4 regions of the Hahella sp. NBU794 genome follow, and region 1 is predicted to be linked to each of the others. Evidence: predicted binding sites of a transcription regulator. Region 1 holds the regulator's gene; each other region holds the start of a gene.

Region 1 (4,787 bases):
TTGCCTGGTGTTGGGTGATGCCTTGGCGATAGCGCTGCTAGAAGCGCGCGGTTTTACAGCGGAGGACTTTGCATTCTCTCACCCTGGCGGCGCTCTGGGCCGCAGACTATTACTGAGAATTTCCGACATCATGCATTCTGGCGACGCCATCCCGGTAGTTAAAAGTGGAGCATCCTTGAGTGAGTCGCTCCTGCAAATGTCACAGAAAGGCCTGGGCATGACTTGTATCGTCGACGCAGACGACAAGCTTCTCGGCGTGTTTACTGACGGCGATTTGCGCCGCACTCTAGATAAAAACATCGATATTCGGAGCTGCACCATTGATACGGTTATGACGGCAAACTGCAAGACTGTCACCAAAGACATGCTTGCCGCAGAAGCCCTGGGCTTGATGCAGGAGAAAAAGATCAACGCCCTGCCTGTCGTTAATGCTGACAATAAAGTGATTGGGGCCTTCAATACACAAGACATGCTACGCGCAGGAGTCATTTAATGTCGCCGTCTTTGACCGAGCAACAGACCCAAGCCTTACAACAGATTAAACTCTTAGCGCTGGATGTAGACGGCGTTCTGACAGACGGAACGCTTTATTTCGGCGAATCTGGCGAGCAGTTCAAACCCTTCTCCATACTTGACGGACTCGGCGTCAAGCTGTTGCAAAAAGCTGGAGTAACCGTCGCCATTATCACCGGCCGCAAGTCCGCCATGGTCGCAAAGAGAGCCGGCGACCTGGGCATTTTAGAGTTACTACAAGGCCGCGAAGACAAACTTGTCGGGCTCAATGAGATTCGAGAAAAGCTTGGTTTAGAGCTGAATGAATGCGCCTATGTCGGCGACGACCTTCCTGATCTGGCGGCCATTCGCAGTTGCGGATTTGGCGTTACTGTGCCTAACAGTCACTGGTTTGTTCGCCAGCACGCCACCTACTGCACCTCAGCCCAGGGCGGCAAAGGCGCGGTCAGAGAGGTGTGCGATATGATTCTGGCGGCGAAAGGCCTGCTCCACACCTCCTTGGAAGCCTACCTGTAACTTCATGACAGAACTCTTCAGACAATACAGCAAATGGCTCTACGCGGCTTTGGCGGCGTTTCTGGTTATTTATCTGGTCGCTTATCAGGACGAAGCAAGCGTCCCGTTCTTCGAGGAAGAACCGCTCCTGAAAGACGAACCTGACGCATTTGTCATCAACGCGGTTTACACCACCTACAACAAAGAGGGCGCACTCACCAGCCGCCTGCAAAGCCAACTGGCGAAGCACTATCCCGATACAGACACCGGCGTACTGACGCGCCCCAATCTGGAGATCTTCCAGCAAGGGGAGAAAAGCTGGCATGTGGAGTCTCAGGAAGGCGAACTGCTGATCAAGCAGGACACCCTGAAACTGCGTGGAGACGTGGAAGTAAATGGAGCCTCCAACGACGGCGCGCCGATTCTCATGCAAACGCAAGCGCTCGACTACAACAACAAGTCACGCTTTATCAGCACCGATCAACCCGTTAAGATAACTTCAAATATCAATCAGTTAACCGCTGTCGGAATGGAGGCGGACATTGATAAAAAGCTTATTGTATTACTTTCTCAGGTAACCGGCGTTTATGCACAACCCAAGTAAACTATTCACCGCGGCGCTGTTATTGGGCCTTATTTTCGCCCCGCTTAGCCATGCATTGGACCTTCTTAACGGCAGTGACGAACCGGTGCGCATCAAAGCGGGACGCTGGGAGAGAGACGGCCAGAAAGGCATCGACACCTATATCGGCAATGTCGTTATTACCCAGGGCAAATCCAGCATCGAGGCGGACAAAGTCATTTTATACACCGACGACAATGGCATCAGCCGCTTCCAGGCGACCGGCAAACCCGCTCATTTAGTGCAGTTTGACCAAGAAAAACAAACTGAAACTCACGCTTACGCAGAAAACATGGACTATGACCGCAGCCAGAGTAAAGTCGTTATGCGTAACCATGCACGCATTCTTCAGGACAACAGCTCAGTGGAAGGCGAAGAAATTATTTATTTCACAGACAAGCGTTTAGTCACGGCAAAGGGAGCCTCATCGGGCAATCAAACCGAGCAGGTTGAAATTATCTATCATCCGCCCAAATCTAATAAACAATGAGCACTCTCACCGCCAGAAACCTGGCCAAAGCCTACAAAAAACGCCCCGTAGTAAAAGATGTGTCCGTTGAAATTCGCAGCGGCGAAATCGTGGGCCTCCTCGGCCCTAACGGCGCCGGGAAGACTACCTGCTTCTACATGGTGGTAGGACTCATCCCCAGCGACAAAGGCAGCGTATTTATTGACGAAACGGAAATTACCGGTTTGCCTATGCACGGGAGAGCGCGCAAGGGCATTGGCTATCTGCCGCAGGAAGCTTCGGTCTTCAGAAAGCTGTCCGTAGAGGACAACATCTACGCCATCCTTGAGACCAGAGCGGATCTGAGCCGCAAGGAACGTAAGCTTAAGATGGAAGAGCTGCTGCAGGAGTTTCACATCACCCATATTCGCAAAAGCCTTGGCATGAGTCTCTCGGGGGGCGAGCGTCGACGCGTGGAAATCGCTCGTGCGCTGGCTACGGAGCCAAAGTTTGTCTTATTGGATGAACCTTTCGCCGGGGTGGATCCTATTTCCGTCAATGATATCAAGCAGATTATTGAGCATCTCAAAAAGCGCGGCATCGGCGTTTTAATTACAGACCATAATGTGCGCGAGACCTTGGATATTTGTGAACGCGCCTATATTGTCAGTGAAGGATTTATTATCGCAAGCGGCGCCCCAAGTGATATCCTTGCCAACCCAAAGGTTAGAGAGGTCTATCTGGGTGACCAGTTCAAACTTTAGTTTAACCGGCGGCCTCCATCCAAGATGGACCCCAAGGCTCAAGAGCTTAGGATTAAAGCACCTAATAACTATGAAAAACTCACAAGATCTGTGCCTGAATCGGTGGTAAGCATCAGATGGTTATGAAAACTTCATTGCAGTTAAAGCTGGGTCAACAGCTGACCATGACCCCGCAACTGCAACAAGCAATAAAACTTTTGCAGCTTTCAACACTGGATTTACAGCAGGAGATTCAACAAGCGCTTGAGTCCAACCCCATGCTGGAAGTGTCTGAAGAAGACGAATCTCCCAACCACGTTCAGAACGATACGATCAGCGACATGCTCGCTAACAACTCCAGCAAGGAGCGAACGCAAGAGTCGGGCATGGATGAAGGAGGATTCGCTGAAGAGGACAACTGGTCCGATTCCATTCCGAACGACCTCCCCGTCGATACCGCCTGGGATGATGTCTTCCAGAGCGGATCAAGCAGCTACAGCGGCGGCGAAGATGACGAATACGACTTCGAATCCCGCAATAGCAAAGGCGAAACCCTGCAAGACCACCTTCTCTGGCAACTAAACCTTACCCCCATGTCCGACATTGACCGCATGATCGCTGTTGCGATAATTGATGCAGTCAATACTGACGGCTATCTCTCCCTCACTCCAGACGAAATTCATGGCGGACTGCAAACTGAGGGGGAAGAAGAAATTGAGCTGGACGAAGTACGCGCCGTTTTAAAACGCGTACAGCAATTCGATCCTCCTGGAGTCGCCACCTGCAACTTACAGGATTGCCTGCTAAGCCAGCTGAATCAGTTGCCTAAAGACACCCCCTGGCTCGGTCAGGCCAAGCTGGTGGTCAGCCACTATATCAATCTGCTTGGCAACCGCGACTACGCCCAGTTGATGCGCCGCAGCCGCCTGAAAGAAGACGATCTGCGGGAAGTTCTCAAACTGATTCAAAGTCTGAACCCAAGGCCGGGCGAAGGCATTCAGGAAAGCAATACCGAATACGTGGTTCCTGACGTTATCGTCAAAAAAGCCAACGGCCGCTGGCTGGTGGAGCTGAACCCTGAAATCGCTCCCAAGATCCGCATCAACCCTGGCTATGCAGGTTTGGTGAGACGCGCGGACAACAGCTCAGACAACACTTATTTACGCGACCAGTTACAGGAAGCACGCTGGTTTATCAAAAGCTTGCAAAGCCGTAATGAAACTCTGTTGAAAGTCGCTTCACAAATCGTCGAACATCAGCAAGGATTCCTTGAGTACGGCGAAGAGGCGATGAAGCCACTGGTGCTGCACGATATTGCGGAGGCGGTGGAGATGCATGAGTCGACGATTTCCCGAGTGACCACCCAGAAATACATGCACACTCCTCGCGGCGTATTTGAGCTGAAGTACTTTTTCTCCAGCCATGTCAGCACAGACACGGGTGGCGAGTGTTCTTCGACCGCTATTAGAGCTATTATCAAGAAGTTAGTCGCGGCGGAATCACCGAAGAAACCATTGAGCGACAGCAAAATTGCTGCGCTGCTTGGCGACCAGGGCATCAACGTCGCCCGTCGCACGATCGCAAATTACCGGGAGGCGCTTTCCATTCCGCCTTCCAATGAACGTAAGCGGTTAATTTAAAAGGAGGAATGCAGGCATAAGACTTAAATCAAATAGTCACAAATTGGATGTGCTAGTATTTTTCATGGAAGTGCAAAATTCATAATGCACCGTATATTGGCATTAGGAGCAAAGTATGCAAATGAACATCACCGGACATCAAGTCGAGTTAACTGAAGCACTGAAAGACTACGTTAACAACAAGTTCGACAAGCTCGAACGACACTTCGACAGTATCAGTAATGTCCAAGTTACGCTCTCCATTCAAAAACAGCGTCAGATTGCGGAAGCAACCATGCACATAAGCGGCGCTGACCTGCATGCCAATGCTGAACACGAAGATATGT
Region 2 (4,787 bases), 3.3 Mb from region 1:
TAATTTGCTGACGAGCTGCTCTTTTTCAGCAAAGCCCGCCGTCTTTAATTGGGTAAGTATGGGTTCCAGGCGAGCGTCAGCGGGCTCCGCCTGCGCGCCGGAGCCCAGCACCCACATACATATCATTAACAGCGCGCAGCCCAGTCTTGCAAAACTCAGCCGCGAGCTTGAGGAAAACAGGAGGGAAAGTCGTCGCATGGGTTACTCTTTCCGTAGCGGTTTACGCCCGGCGGAAGTCTGCGCTGTGACGCCAGTCGAAGCCGGCGTCACAGTAATTTCCGCGATGGGATGGGCGTTATCGATTAATAGTTTTGCCCGGAGCACTTGCCGGTTTTGACGTTGTAGTTGCCGCAACTCAAAGGCAGGGTCCAGTCCGCCGTCAGGTCTTTGCTGCCCGGCAGATAGTCGGACCAGGCGTCGCCCATGACAGCGCCGGAAGTGCGCCACACGGTTTCAAACTGACCGTCTTCCTGAATTTCGCCTATCAGCACCGGTTTGGTGATGTGGTGGTTCGGCATCATGGTGGCGTAGCCGCCGGACAGGTTAGGCACCGTGACGCCGACAATCGCCTGACCGACTGCGTCTGGATCGGTAGTCCCGGCTTTCTTGACCGCTTCCGCCCACATGTTGAAGCCGATGAAGTGCGCTTCCATGGGGTCGTTGGTGACGCGTTTTTTATCCTTGATAAAGGTTTTCCAGGAATCGATGAATTCATCGTTCGCTTCCGCGTCCACACTCATGAAATAGTTCCAGGCCGCCAGGTGGCCGACCAGGGGCTTGGTGTCCAGACCGGACAACTCTTCTTCACCCACGGAGAAGGCCACGACCGGGATGTCTTCCGCGGAAATGCCCTGGTTGCCCAGCTCTTTATAGAAAGGCACGTTGGCGTCGCCGTTGATGGTGGAGACGACTGCGGTTTTCTTGCCGGCGGAACCGAACTTCTTGATGTCGGAGACGATGCTCTGCCAGTCGGAGTGTCCGAAAGGCGTGTAGTTGATCATGATGTCTTCCTGTTTAACGCCTTTCGATTTCAGATAGGCTTCCAGGATTTTGTTGGTGGTGCGCGGATACACATAGTCGGTGCCCGCCAGCACCCAGCGCTTCACGCCCAGCTCATTCATCAGATAGTCGACCGCAGGCACCGCCTGCTGGTTAGGCGCGGCGCCGGTATAGAAAACGTTCTTGGAGGACTCTTCCCCTTCGTATTGCACCGGATAGAACAACAGGCCGTTCAGCTCTTCAAACACCGGCAGTACGGATTTGCGCGAGACGGAGGTCCAGCAGCCGAACACCACATCCACTTTGTCTTTTTCCAACAGCTCGCGCGCTTTCTCTGCGAACAGCGGCCAGTTGGAAGCGGGATCAACCACGACGGCTTCAAGCTTCTTGCCAAGCAGGCCGCCCTTCTTGTTTTGCTCATCCACGAGCATGAGAACTGTATCCTTCAGAGTTGTCTCGCTGATAGCCATGGTTCCGCTCAGGCTGTGCAGAACGCCCACCTTGATGGTGTCCGCCGCCTGCGCCAGGGAGGCGCTGATCGAAAGGGCCAACGCGCTCAAACCAATCCCAACACGCCTAGACATTTTTTTCATTGTACGAACTCCGATACGGGTTAATGTTGTGAGTTTCTCCCGTCGCAAGCAACGCACGCAGTGTTCCATCACTTTTTTATCTCTTTGTTTTCATAACGTTACATTTGAAAACCCAAAGATACGTAGTTTTACGGAGCCTCCATTCGCACCAGTGTGACCCATGTCTCAAGCATGGGGGCACAATATCGGGGCGCGCTCAAAAAATGCCTGACGCCCCACTTAAGGCGCGCCAAACCCATGAACCAAAGCGGTGCAAAAACAGAGCCCCTGAACGCTTTTAAACCGTCGCCTTCGCCCTGTCAGCGCCAAAATGGCGAGGGGTTGGCACAGCATTCGCTTAATGACTTGCCACAACGAGACAGAAACGAGCGCGTCCACGCATTGTTTCAGGGCGCAGCGGGTAAGAAGAAAGTCGCGGACAGAGATCGCGACCCCAGCGTAAAGGTACGCAGCGTAATGCTTGCAGAGCAATTCACCGATAAAAACAAGCAGGCGGAGCAGGAATTGAATCCTGGCTCTTCCGCCGCCACCGGCGCCAGAAACTGGCGGGCGTCGCTCACATTAAACCTGACCAAAGAGTCAAATCGCACCATATTGAAGCAAGCCGTTCACCAAGGCCCTCTGCGGGTGCAACGACCGTTTTATCCAGAAGGCGCGCAACGCCCCCACATCTATATATTGCATCCTCCCGGCGGTTTGGTTTGCGGAGATGAAATCGAAATTGACGCCAGAGTGGAGCAAGGCGCAGGCGCGCTGTTCACTACCCCTTCCGCCGGCAAAATCTATCGCACTGACGCAGCCGGACACCGGCAATGTCAGACCGTTCGCCTGCACTGCGCCGACGCGGACAGCCTGGAATGGCTGCCCCAGGAAAATATTATTTACGACGGCGCCGAGGGCGCGCAGACATTGCGCTTGGAGACCAGCGCCGCCAGCCGCTTCATCGCCTGGGAAATTACCGCACTGGGACGCCCGGCGGCGGACGCTCCATTCGCCCGCGGCGCGTTTACCCAGACCACCCAGATTCTGCGTGACGGCGCGCTCTGCTTCTTCGAGCGGGTCGCGTTGCGCGGCGAGGGCCCCGGGTTTAAAGAGCCCTGGGGACTGCAGGGGCGCCAGGTTTACGGATCGATGCTCGCCGGATACGTGCAGGACTCGCCGCAAAAGCTGCTGCAACAATGCCGCGAGGCGTTGCAGACGAATGCAGCCATCGCCGCCCTTACCGTAGACAAAGACCTGCGCTGGACCCTGACGCGCAAGGACGATCTGATCATCCTGCGCGCGCTGTGTCAGCAGTCGGAGCCCATCAAGCGGTTGTTTATGGCGGCGTGGTCCCTGCTGCGTCCAGCGTTAATCGGCGTGGAAAGCCATCCGCCGCGAATATGGGCGACCTGACGCAGACCGGTTTTGAGGCGATCGCCGATGACGGCTCAAAGCTCAGCAATCGAACAATAAAAGTAACCGCAAGATAAAAGAGGAAGTTCACGATGGAACTCACCCCTAGAGAAAAAGACAAACTGCTGCTGTACACCGCCGCACTGGTGGCGGAGCGTCGTAAAGCGCGGGGATTGAAACTGAATTACCCGGAGGCGATGGCCTACCTGAGCATGGAAATCGTGGAAGGCGCCCGGGATGGCCGCAGCGTAGCGGAGCTGATGGCTTACGGTCGCACGCTGCTGACGCGGGATGACGTCATGGACGGCATACCGGAAATGATTCCAGAGGTGCAGGTGGAAGCCACTTTCCCGGACGGCACCAAACTGGTCACGGTCCACAACCCTATCCCTTAATCGCTGATGGAGATCCAGTCATGATTCCAGGAGAAATAGACGCCCTCCCCGGCGATATCGAAATCAACGCCGGCCTGCCGACCATTACCGTGGAAGTCACCAATACCGGCGACCGGCCGGTGCAAGTGGGTTCTCATTATCACTTCTTTGAAACCAACCCGGCGCTGTCCTTTCCGCGAGAGCAGGCGCGCGGCTTCCGCCTGAACATCGCCGCTGGGACCGCTGTGCGTTTCGAACCCGGACAAACCCGCACGGTGGAGCTGGTCGCCTTGGGCGGCGAGCGCAAGGTTTACGGTTTCCGCGGCGATGTCATGGGCGACTTATGACGACGCCCGGCGCGACAAAAATAAGGCAGCACGCAAACAGGTTACACAGCAGGACTTATCACCATGGCAAAGATTTCTAGAGCCGCCTACGCCGACATGTTCGGGCCAACCGTAGGCGACCGGGTGCGCCTGGGCGACACCGAATTATGGATTGAAGTGGAAAAAGATTACGCCGCCTACGGCCACGAAGTGAAATTCGGCGGCGGTAAGGTTATCCGTGACGGTATGGGACAGTCACAACGTCCTAATACAGAAGCGGTGGACACCGTCATCACCAATGCGCTGATTCTTGACCACTGGGGCGTCGTCAAGGCGGACATCGGGCTCAAGCAGGGTCGCATCGCCGCCATCGGCAAAGCGGGCAACCCGGATATTCAGGACAACATCGACATTATTATTGGCCCCGGCACCGAAGTCATTGCCGGCGAAGGCATGATCGCCACCGCCGGCGGCATCGACGCCCACATACATTTCATCTGTCCGCAGCAAATCGAAGAAGCGTTGATGTCCGGCGTCACCACCATGCTGGGCGGCGGCACCGGTCCCGCCACCGGCACCAACGCCACCACCTGCACCCCCGGTCCGTGGCATATGGGCAAGATGCTGCAGGCCGCCGACGCCTTCCCCATGAACCTGGGTTTTCTCGGCAAAGGCAACGCCAGCCTGCCGGCGGCGCTGGAAGAGCAGATGCTCGCCGGCGCCATGGGCCTGAAGCTGCATGAAGACTGGGGCACCACGCCGGCCTCCATCGACAACTGTCTGAATATCGCCGAAAAGTACGATGTGCAGGTAGCCATTCACACCGACACGCTGAACGAGTCCGGTTTTGTCGAGGATACGCTGGCGGCGTTCAAAGGGCGCACCATCCATACCTATCACACCGAAGGCGCCGGCGGCGGTCACGCACCTGACATTATCAAGGCCTGCGGCGAACTGAACGTGCTGCCCTCCTCCACTAATCCGACCCGGCCTTACACCATCAACACGGTGGACGAGCATCTGGACATGCTGATGGTGTGCCACCATCTGGACCCGGATATCCCAGAAGACGTCGCCTTCGCCGACTCACGCATCCGTAA
Region 3 (4,787 bases), 2.5 Mb from region 1:
ACGATGCGCGCTATATGGTCCTCGGCGGCAACCCTATGCGCGAACGCGGCGGAGCCAATGAGCAAATGCACCAATTTATGCAAAACGCGATCGTCTGGCTGACTGGTAGAAATAATTTCGACGCACAGCCGCTTAAGCTGGTCATGGCGCAAATGGATGAAAGCTACTGGTTTCATGACGCCACCGGCGTGCGCAAGTGGCTGGACCAGCGCTATGGCGAAAACGTCAGCTATAACGCGCAGGGAGATTGCGATGGCTCCAAGCTGGCGGACTGCCTCAATACAAATCCGGACTTACTGATCATTTCCCAAAAAAGCGAGGAAGCGGACGTTGACGCCGTCACTGCGACGGTAGCCGCCGCCATGGCGAAAGGAACGCCAGTGCTGTATCTACACTGGGACGGCAATTTGACCAGCTTGGGAGGTAATCTTTTCACGCTGTTTAACGTGTCCTACCAGGAAGACAACTACTGGAAAAGGCTCTATCTAAGCGGTTATGACTCCATCGACGACATGGGCAAGATTCCGGAGAGCGTCACACAAGTTAAAACCATGCTGACTCACTTTGAAAACGAGGACTACGCTTTCGACTGGTCCGCCTGTGATGGCGAGAACTGCTCCGCCGTCAGCGGCCTGAATGCCGGTTTCTTCGAAGGCGCGGATGAAGTGCGCAGCATCATGTCCAATCTGGACAAGAGTAAGACGGATATTTTCGCCAACGAAGGTAAGCGCTATCAGAAGTTGCTCGCGCTATTGGGCGACCACTACCGCGCCAGCGCCACCTATCCTATGGACAAAATTACGACGGAAGATAATGCGTTCCTGAAATCGCTGTACGCGGACTACTCGGTCTACAACTACCGCGCGCTGAATCCCGCACAAAAGGATATGGGCAATTTCAGCCGCAGCAACTTCGATCATGTCTCAACCGTCAGCAAGACCATAGACATGGAAAGCAAGCGCTATTTCCGCGCCGCCGGCGTTTACGCTCTGCCTGGCCACACGGTCAAGGTGACTCGCCTGGACAGCGCCGACGTGGCCACGTCCATCTTTGTCAACACACAGCGTTCCGGCGCCACCCATCAGTTTGAGAAGAACGGCTATACCCGTCCGAAATTCCTGCAGACGCCGAAGTTCAATATAAAATCCGGCGAGAGCATTACCTTCACCTCCACCTACGGAGGCCCGGTGCAAATTGAATTTGGGAGCAACGGCAAGAACGTTTCTTTCCGATTCGAGAATGTGGGTGAGCATCCCTTCTGGAACGGCGAAGAAGACAACGCCAGCTTTGAACAGGCCTTGGCTCAGGGCGACTACGATTGGGCGGAACTCGTCACGCCAGGCTTCGAAGTACACTCAAAGCTGGATAAAATGCGTAAGTCCATGCAGGACGAAAACTGGAAAACCGGCGCAGCTTTGGCGGCGGGAACCATGCGCTACATCCATAACTTCCCGCACATCCTGGCGGGCTTCAAAGGACCTGGCATTGACGTAGTGGCGGAGATACATGACTTCGCGGCGGCGCACAGCCTGGAAATCGAGCATATCGATATCGTGAAGCACATGAATGCGGATCAGGCCACCTGTGGTTATGGCTGCTCAGGCAACCCTTATGACGCCTATTGGGAGTTCAGCCCGATTGGACACGGCGACATTCACGAGCTAGGTCATGGTCTGGAGCGCGGTCGTTTCCGCTTCAGCGGCTGGGAAGGACACGCAAGCACCAACCCATACTCCTACTATTCGAAGTCGCACTACTATCTGGATACCGGTAAAAACCCGAGCTGCCAGTCGTTGCCCTTTGAAAGCATGTTCAATGTGCTGCGCGACTCCGTCAGCGAATCCGATCCTCAAGCCTATGTGCAGAGCCAGAAGTTAACCGGATGGTCCAACGGCGCCGGCATCACCATCCAGATGATGATGACCGCTCAGGGCGAAGGCAAACTAAATGACGGATGGAACCTGTTACCCAGACTGCACATACTCGACCGCAACTTCAACGCGGCGTTAGCCAGCGAGGAAGCCTGGTCAGCGGCGAAAGCTAATTTGGGCTTCTCCCAATACAGTCTGGATGAAGCAAAAAGCATTAACAGTAACGACTGGATGACAGTGGCGGTATCCTACGCGACAGGCCTTGATTTCCGTGATTACCTGTCCATGTGGGCGTTGCCGTTTAGCGCTAAGGCGTCAGCCCAGGTTGCGTCCTTCAGTCTGCCCATGGCGCCGCGCAAGTACTATGCGTCTGGCGGCGACCAGTTCTGTTATGGCCTGGATAAGCCGAGCATTCTCGTAGACGGCGTGCAAACCTGGCCCAGCCTGTAAAACTTTACTCGTCTTCCTTAGCGAAGATCAGGTGATTAATAAAGCGGCGCATAGCGCCGCTTTTCATTTCAGGCGCGCCTAAACAAGTGTCCGGGAAAGCGCACAACCGTCAGAAAATTTACAAGGTTAAATTTAAAGAACTGGTTTTTCCTGTCCGGTTCTACTGACATGTCAAAGCGCCAAAATATTTTAACCCCCTCTTTTTATTTCTTTATTTTCAATAGGATAAGTGACTTTTATTAAGTGCTTCCGTATGTCTGTTTTCTCAGACTCGCCCCTCCCACTGTCAGTAAATTTTACGGATTAGGTAATACGGACTAGCTAATGACAGCCTGTCACATTGAAAAATAAGGTTAATTGGGTTTTGGCACAACCAATGCGTGAGAAAGCGGTGATGTACCCAGACCTACTTACCCCAATTAGAAAAAAAGGAGTTGGTTATGACCTCAAGAATAAAACACGCCCTTACAGCGCTGTCTTTGAGCGTAGCCGCAGTCAGCGCACACGCAGTCACCATTAACGATGGTTACAACGGGGCAGGACTTTCATACAACGGCGACGTTTACGGTAACCCAGACATCTACCAAATTACTCATATGGAAGTGACTCACGACAGTGACAACCTCTATGTGTCTATCTTCACAAACTTCTTCGAAGGCGCTGATAGCCTAGGCCATAAATATGGCGACCTGTTCATCAGCGTCGACGGCTGGCACCCATTCGGCAATGCAGCAGATCGTTATAAAGACGACGATATCACCAATGGCGAGAAGTGGGAGTTTGCTCTAGACACATCAACGGGCGATCTCTACAGCCTGTCCATGGTCGATTATATGGATCAGCTAGTTAGCTCCGGAACCAGCAGCAGCGTTCGAAAAAATCAGGAAGTCTTAGTAAATACCTCCAAGGCGACCCTGGTAGGCGGAGAAACCTCAAGCGTAGACTTGAGTGGCGTCAGCAACACCGTCGGCACACTAGGAGTTATTTCGTACACACTGACTCTGGCGGATTTGGGTCTTGACCTCAGCGCACCTACTTCACTTGGCTTCCGTTGGTCGGCCACTTGCGCTAACGATATCATTGAAGGCGGATTGAGCGTTCCAGAACCAGGCACACTGGCGATGTTGGGATTGGGGCTTGTCAGCTTAAGCCTATCCCGTCGTAAAAAAGCCTGATTTTTGCAAACTCGTACTATAAGTCGATAAGAACAGGGTGACAGGTGTAAGGCGCAGCGGAGAGTGTAGAGTTTTTTTACACTCTTGTTACACCCCTCCCGACTACAACCGAACAGGGACGTTTTACTTACTCCGTGACAAACTCCGACACCAGCGCCAGCGTGTCGCTCTCTCTGCCGATGAAAATCGTCGCCTTCCACAGCATACGTCCGGTAATGCATACGGGCAGGTATCCTTCCCCTTGATATGATCCGTCCGCCATCCGCGTTAGTTTGGTCTGGTTAAGCCCCATGTACATATCGGCGCCCTCAAAGTCGACACGGACCCGTTCCGCCTCTATGCCGTGTAGTTGGAGACGAATCGGAAATGCGCGCGCGGGATGAATCGGCTCATCGCCAAATGAAAAGCTTACATTGCCTGCATCGACCGGAAGGCTACACTGACCTCGTTCAGGCGTGCATTCAGTGACTTTCAAATACTGGATATTCTTGAATTGGTCGATATCGAGAGCGCCTGAGCTGGGAAGCCATTGCCGCACCAGACCTAACGACGCCAGAAACAACACCAGGGCGAGCAATACTGCTCCCCTCACCCAATAACGCTTGAACTGCAACGTCAAAACCTCATTCGCGCTGAAGATGGGAAGGATATGGCCGCGCAGTGTGCCTTTCGGATCAGAAATTGTCCAGCGACAATTTGACGCATAACTCCGCGTTAACGCTACATTTTCTCAGTGTGCGCCCTGTGTTAGGCTTGGGCCCTGATTGAATCCCCTAATTAATAATCGCCCTAGCCCCGTAACCGCACCTGATATCTCTCAATGATGATGAAAAAAAGCCTGATCCAAGCCCTTATCGCCACCACCCTAATGTCCTCGCCAGTGCTTGTCTATGCGCAGAATGAAGGCGCGCAGGCGGTTGAAACCAGTAACGCCTGGATTCGTTTTACGCCGGGAACCATACCCATGGCGGGCTACTTCACGCTCAACAATTCGTCCGCCGAGACTATCACCATTATCAGCGCCGAGAGCGCGGACTTCGGGCATGTCATGATGCATCAGACCGTCAACGACAGCGGTCAAATGAGTATGCAGCACATGGGGGAAGGCCTTGCAGTGACGGCGGGAAGCCACATCTCATTCGCTCCCGGCGGTATGCATCTGATGTTGATGCAGCGTCAGCGTCCGCTGAATCCCGGCGACCATGTCAACGTCACCCTGAATCTTGCCGATGGCGGCGCGGTTTCCGTGGAGTTTGAGGTCAAACCTATTTCCTACGAAGGCCCCTGACAC
Region 4 (4,787 bases), 1.6 Mb from region 1:
TTAATGGAAGGTTTCCATAAGCGCTATATGGCTTCCAACAAAGCCTGTCAGGCATGGGTGAACCAAGTACGCAAACTGGATGTGGAAATGATGCTGCCGCAACACGGCAAGCCGTTTTTCGGCAAAGACAAAATCGGCCAGTTCCTGTCCTGGTTCGAAGACCTGAAGTGCGGGGTCGACCTAATGTAGACGGCCCCGCGCCGACCGGCTATTTAAGCCAGGAAAAAGACCGCGCCAGAAATTCAGAGCCATGGCCGATCACACATTCGCCATGGGCAATGATAATGTTGTCGGGTCGCCACGCCTGCATTTTGCGCAGCGCGGCCCTGGCTTTAGACCTGCCGAATATAAAAGTGAGGCGCCAGTCTATGGGCGTCTTGCCATGAGGCGCGATAATCCCCGTCAGCAGAGCGACCCAGCGTCGCCACCCATGGAAGTGGTCCACACGGAAGTTTTCGATCAAATCCCCGAGGATCAGAGTGCGGCTGCTGCGGTGAAAGAAAACCGCTTCTTTCATGGCGAAACTGCCGCGAAACAAAGTCTGGTCCACATCCTTTTCCCACCCTGGCTCCGGGTTCTCGCCCAGTAAACCGTCAAAAGAAATATCCTTACGCTTTTCCTGCAAGCCTGGAGTGCCGTAGCAGGCGGCGTCGGGGAAATGCGCCATCCACTGAGGCAAAAACAAATGATGAAGTTTATTCGGCGTCACCAGATATTTGACCGGGCCCAACTCGGCGACTTCCCGGGCCAAATTCTCATCGTAACGCGTGGGAGAGTGAACAAGAATATCGCCGTTGGACAAACGCACTACCGTCATACGGGTGGTATACGCCAACCCCAGATAAGGCACCGCTTCACCGTTGTAGATCCAAAGGTTTTCCGCCATTGAGATGAGACTCATGCTTTCCTCCTTGTATGAGTGTTCAAACACTATCCAGACTTATCCTAAGCCACACCCTAACCCAAGCGCCAAAAAATTTTGTGGGCATAGCCCACTCATCAACCACATCTGACGAGCGAGCCATACTTGAAAGCGACTTGAACCTAATTACACCGCTTTACGAAAACGTCTCGCGCCAGCGAATCCCGCCAGGCCGATGGTCATTAGAACCAGGGTGTAGGGTTCGGGTGCTCTAATGACTTTGATACTATAAGTTTCCATCCCGTCAACCACCCGGCTTTTCGAGATCCACTCCAGATAGGGACCGATATCCGGCAGCTCAAAGTGGCTGAACATACCACTGATGTTACTCGCGCTAAACAGTGAGAACTCGTCATTCACTTCCGGTTTGAAAGTTTCCCAGAGGTCGATTTTAAGAATACCGTCCAGTCTCGCCTCACCTTCAACATTGACCATAAAGTCGCCAATTGAGCCCCAATCCCCCAACGTCAACTGCAAGGTGGCGCTCTCCTCCTGCCAATAGTCGCCTTTGATGGTCAGAGTTCCACCGTTTTCTCCCGTAGCGACAACGCCGCCGTCATTGTTCCATACAATTGTAGAGTATTCTCCAGGAACGTCTCCCGCTCTGATCACTCCAGAGCCTTGGACCTTGCCGCCTTCCGTTTGCATAATATTCACGTCGACATCGCTGTCTTCCATCACCAGTGCGCCACCAGATCTGACAATTAACTCTCTGCTTGAGAGACTTGCTCCGTTTTTAACCGTTGTCGTTCCATCAATGAAGAAATAACTTCCTTCATCAAACTTAGAACCTGCTTCGATGGTCAAACTCTTACCAATTTTGATATAGCTACCCGTCATGGTTGCGCCATTTTGAATGATCAGGTCTCCACCAAAATAAGCTGTATCCCAAATGTCCATTGAAGAGTTCTTTCCATCTATCACTACTTTTCCATAGTAGCCGCCAAGTTCCGCAGAGACCCTGGCGCCGTTAGTTATACTAATAGTCCCTTCTTCCGTCAGATTCATATACTGTGCGCTCAGGCTTGAGTTATTCCCATCCATAAGCACTTTTCCATTAAGTTCCGCCTCCTCTGCAGACAACCAAGAACCACCATTAACTTCGATCACGCCTTCTCTTAAATACAGATCTTCATTCAGCCCCATGAAGGCCTCGTCGTTAAGCGCTAACCTGCCGTCCACATGAGTAGAGTATCCGGAAATATGCGTCTTATTTTTCAGCTCCAGCGACCCTTCGCCTCCTCCGCTATCCGTGTCTGAAAAGCCGACATAATATTTCATCCCTAAAAAAGCGCTTCTTCCTGTTTCCATTCCATCAAGAACAAGGCTGCCTTTAGAACCGCTCTCACTTCCTACCAGTATTCTTATCTCTTCGTCAGTGTCGTCTCTATCCCGATTGAGTACACCATTCTTCAGTGTTAAATGTCCGCCTGAATGGCTGTTTACAGAAATACCATCTTGCATTTCCAGGTTATGACCATCGAGGTCAATAACAACCTCATCGCTCTTCACTGAAACGCCCTGAACATTTACGTCCTCAGACAGTGACGCGGTATAAGCGCTGTCTGCACCCGTATTGAACGAAGCTGAGTCCGATGCGCTGGGAGCCGTCCCTCCCACCCAATTTGCATCATTATTAAAATCACCGCCGCCTGTATTGTTCCAGTCAATGACCGTTGCCTGCGCAACGGACGCGCAGCTTACAAACACTAATGAAGTTAAAATTCCCAGACCTTGAGTTGTCTTCACTGTTACACCCCTTGTGTATTAGTTCATTTATATGGCGCAGACTCGTTAGCAAGGTGCGGACCAGAATATTTTCATATTTAAAATCAACAATATATAACTTATAAAATCTTCAACAAGACAAACATGTAAAATATTTTGACCATATAAATCAATAACTTACAAGAACACTTAACTATTAAGAATACTTGTACTATCAATATATATGTGACAGCAAATCTCATTTTTATAAAGATGACTTACCATATACAAGAAAAGACAATTAGGTGATAATTTGTTTTATAAATAAACAAATAAAGTTCAGATACGTATAGATTAAGGCCGATTAAAAGAAGGGAACGTAAAAACCCGCACTTTGCAATTTAACAAAGTACGGGCCAAACATATCAATAGACAGAACTGGGCTTACGCCGCTTTACGAAAACGTCTCGCGCCAGCGAATCCCGCCAGGCCAATGGTCATCAATACGATGGTGTAAGGCTCTGGCACGCCTTTGACGACCTTCAGGCTAAACGTCTCCATGCCCGCCACCATGTCGCTTCCCCAGTCCCAACCTAAGCCAGGAGACAGTTTCGGCAACACAAAATCGCTGAACATACCGTTGATGTTTTCCGCTTTGATCAGCGTGAATACGTCATTCAGCTTGGGTTTAAACGTATCCCAAAGATCAATTTTCAGAATGCCGTCCAGATCAGCGTCTCCGTTGATATTCAGCTTGTAGTCGCCAATCGCATCCCAATCGCCCAAGGCCAACTCCAGCGTGCTGCCATGCTCCTGCGTATAGTTTCCATCAATATTCAAAGAAGAACCGTTTGCTCCCGTCGCGACGGTTCCTTCATATGTATTTTGGACATTACCGGTAATGTCGCCATTCCCTTGTATTTTACCGCCTTCGGTCATCACTCTTTGCGCGGCGACCTTACCTTCATCCAACAGCAATACGCCTCCTGGTATTGCTGAGATAGCATCTGCGGATTTAAGAAGGCCTCCATTAGTGACAGTCGCGTTTCCTCCTATATCCATAAGATATGTCCAGTTTTCATACTCTGTACCCACCCCATCAATAATCAGATTACCGCCGACTGCAGTGTCAGCGCCACTTCCTGTCGCTCCGTTTTGAAAAGTCAGGACTCCTCCAATTCCAGCGATTTCAGAGAAATTTAAGCTAGAACCTTCGCCACTCACCAACACTTCGCCATCCAGAGAGCCATATGACATGTGAAACTGCGAGCCCTCTGAAACATCGAGTGAAGCGCCACTTTCCAGGAAAAAGTCATTCGCCAAGGAAAAGGTTGAGCCGCCGGTGATTGATACATCACTGTGCGATCCAACAAAGGCAGATTGCCCCAAAACATCCGAACCATTCTTAATCTGCAAAGCGCCCTTTCCAACTGTCCAACGAGAATGGCCAATGTGAAACAGCATCCTTCCCGCCATCCCATAACCGCCGAAATCCACATTGTCGATAACAAACGTTCCTTCTGTGTCAACCTGACTGCCAACTGAGATAGAGACTAATCCACCTTCATAACCTTGTTCTTTATTAAAAGCTCCATCTCGCATTACGAGCTTCCCGGCTTTAGCTCCGCCTACCGTTATACCTCTAGCTGTATCCAGGTTATGCCCACTCAAATTAATCACGACGTCGTCATTTATTACTGACACATCATTAACACTGGCGTCCTGCGATAAGGATGCGCTATACGAACCGGCAACATCCGTATTGAATGATGCTGTATCTGCAGCGCCTGGCGCCGAGCCTCCCGCCCAGTTTGCTCCATTGTTAAAATCACCGCCGCTTACATTGCTCCAGTCAATCACCGCCGCCTGGGAGACGGAAGCACAGCTTACAAATACTAATGAAGTTAAAATTCCTAGACCTTGAGTAGTCTTCATTGTTACACCCCTTGTGTAATAGTTCGTTTTTAGGCGGAGCCGTTTTAGCAAGGTATGAGCCAAAAATATTTTCTGCATTAAATTCAGTTACTTAAAATTATTTCCATAAAATTCGTCACGTTTCGTGTAAAATATTTTGACCATATAAATCAACAACTTACAAGAACGCTTTCTTGTTCAGAAAACTTGTATTTTGCATCCATGTACAGCGCTCACACTGAGG

Evidence for each region. Region 1 encodes sigma-54, which starts transcription at its own class of promoters, with help from an activator protein. Its sites were predicted from a motif close to TGGCACNNNNNTTGCTNT; they were not measured.
Region 2: a site for sigma-54 is predicted at 1,643-1,660, ahead of urtA (urea ABC transporter substrate-binding protein). Genes of this name have one in related genera too.
Region 3: a site for sigma-54 is predicted at 2,687-2,704, ahead of ACQYWX_RS17110 (PEP-CTERM sorting domain-containing protein). Genes of this name have one in related genera too.
Region 4: a site for sigma-54 is predicted at 2,717-2,734, ahead of ACQYWX_RS29940 (PEP-CTERM sorting domain-containing protein). Genes of this name have one in related genera too.

Annotation. Positions count from the first base shown of each region.
Region 1 covers NZ_CP192738.1:1,430,409-1,435,195, reverse strand. The annotation lists gene ACQYWX_RS06435 (KpsF/GutQ family sugar-phosphate isomerase) at 1-493, shown strand, start outside; gene ACQYWX_RS06430 (KdsC family phosphatase) at 493-1,029, shown strand; gene lptC (LPS export ABC transporter periplasmic protein LptC) at 1,034-1,612, shown strand; gene lptA (lipopolysaccharide transport periplasmic protein LptA) at 1,596-2,120, shown strand; gene lptB (LPS export ABC transporter ATP-binding protein) at 2,117-2,842, shown strand; gene ACQYWX_RS06410 (RNA polymerase factor sigma-54) at 2,965-4,461, shown strand; gene hpf (ribosome hibernation-promoting factor, HPF/YfiA family) at 4,577-4,787, shown strand, end outside.
Region 2 covers NZ_CP192738.1:4,764,834-4,769,620, forward strand. The annotation lists gene urtB (urea ABC transporter permease subunit UrtB) at 1-198, opposite strand, end outside; gene urtA (urea ABC transporter substrate-binding protein) at 303-1,592, opposite strand; gene ACQYWX_RS20730 (urease accessory protein UreD) at 2,049-2,987, shown strand; gene ureA (urease subunit gamma) at 3,080-3,382, shown strand; gene ACQYWX_RS20740 (urease subunit beta) at 3,403-3,708, shown strand; gene ureC (urease subunit alpha) at 3,772-4,787, shown strand, end outside.
Region 3 covers NZ_CP192738.1:3,883,790-3,888,576, forward strand. The annotation lists gene ACQYWX_RS17105 (ImpA family metalloprotease) at 1-2,321, shown strand, start outside; gene ACQYWX_RS17110 (PEP-CTERM sorting domain-containing protein) at 2,762-3,496, shown strand; gene ACQYWX_RS17115 (hypothetical protein) at 3,624-4,109, opposite strand; gene ACQYWX_RS17120 (copper chaperone PCu(A)C) at 4,317-4,784, shown strand.
Region 4 covers NZ_CP192738.1:6,787,535-6,792,321, forward strand. The annotation lists gene ACQYWX_RS29930 (MBL fold metallo-hydrolase) at 1-189, shown strand, start outside; gene ACQYWX_RS29935 (DUF4336 domain-containing protein) at 209-901, opposite strand; gene ACQYWX_RS29940 (PEP-CTERM sorting domain-containing protein) at 1,049-2,671, opposite strand; gene ACQYWX_RS29945 (PEP-CTERM sorting domain-containing protein) at 3,074-4,642, opposite strand.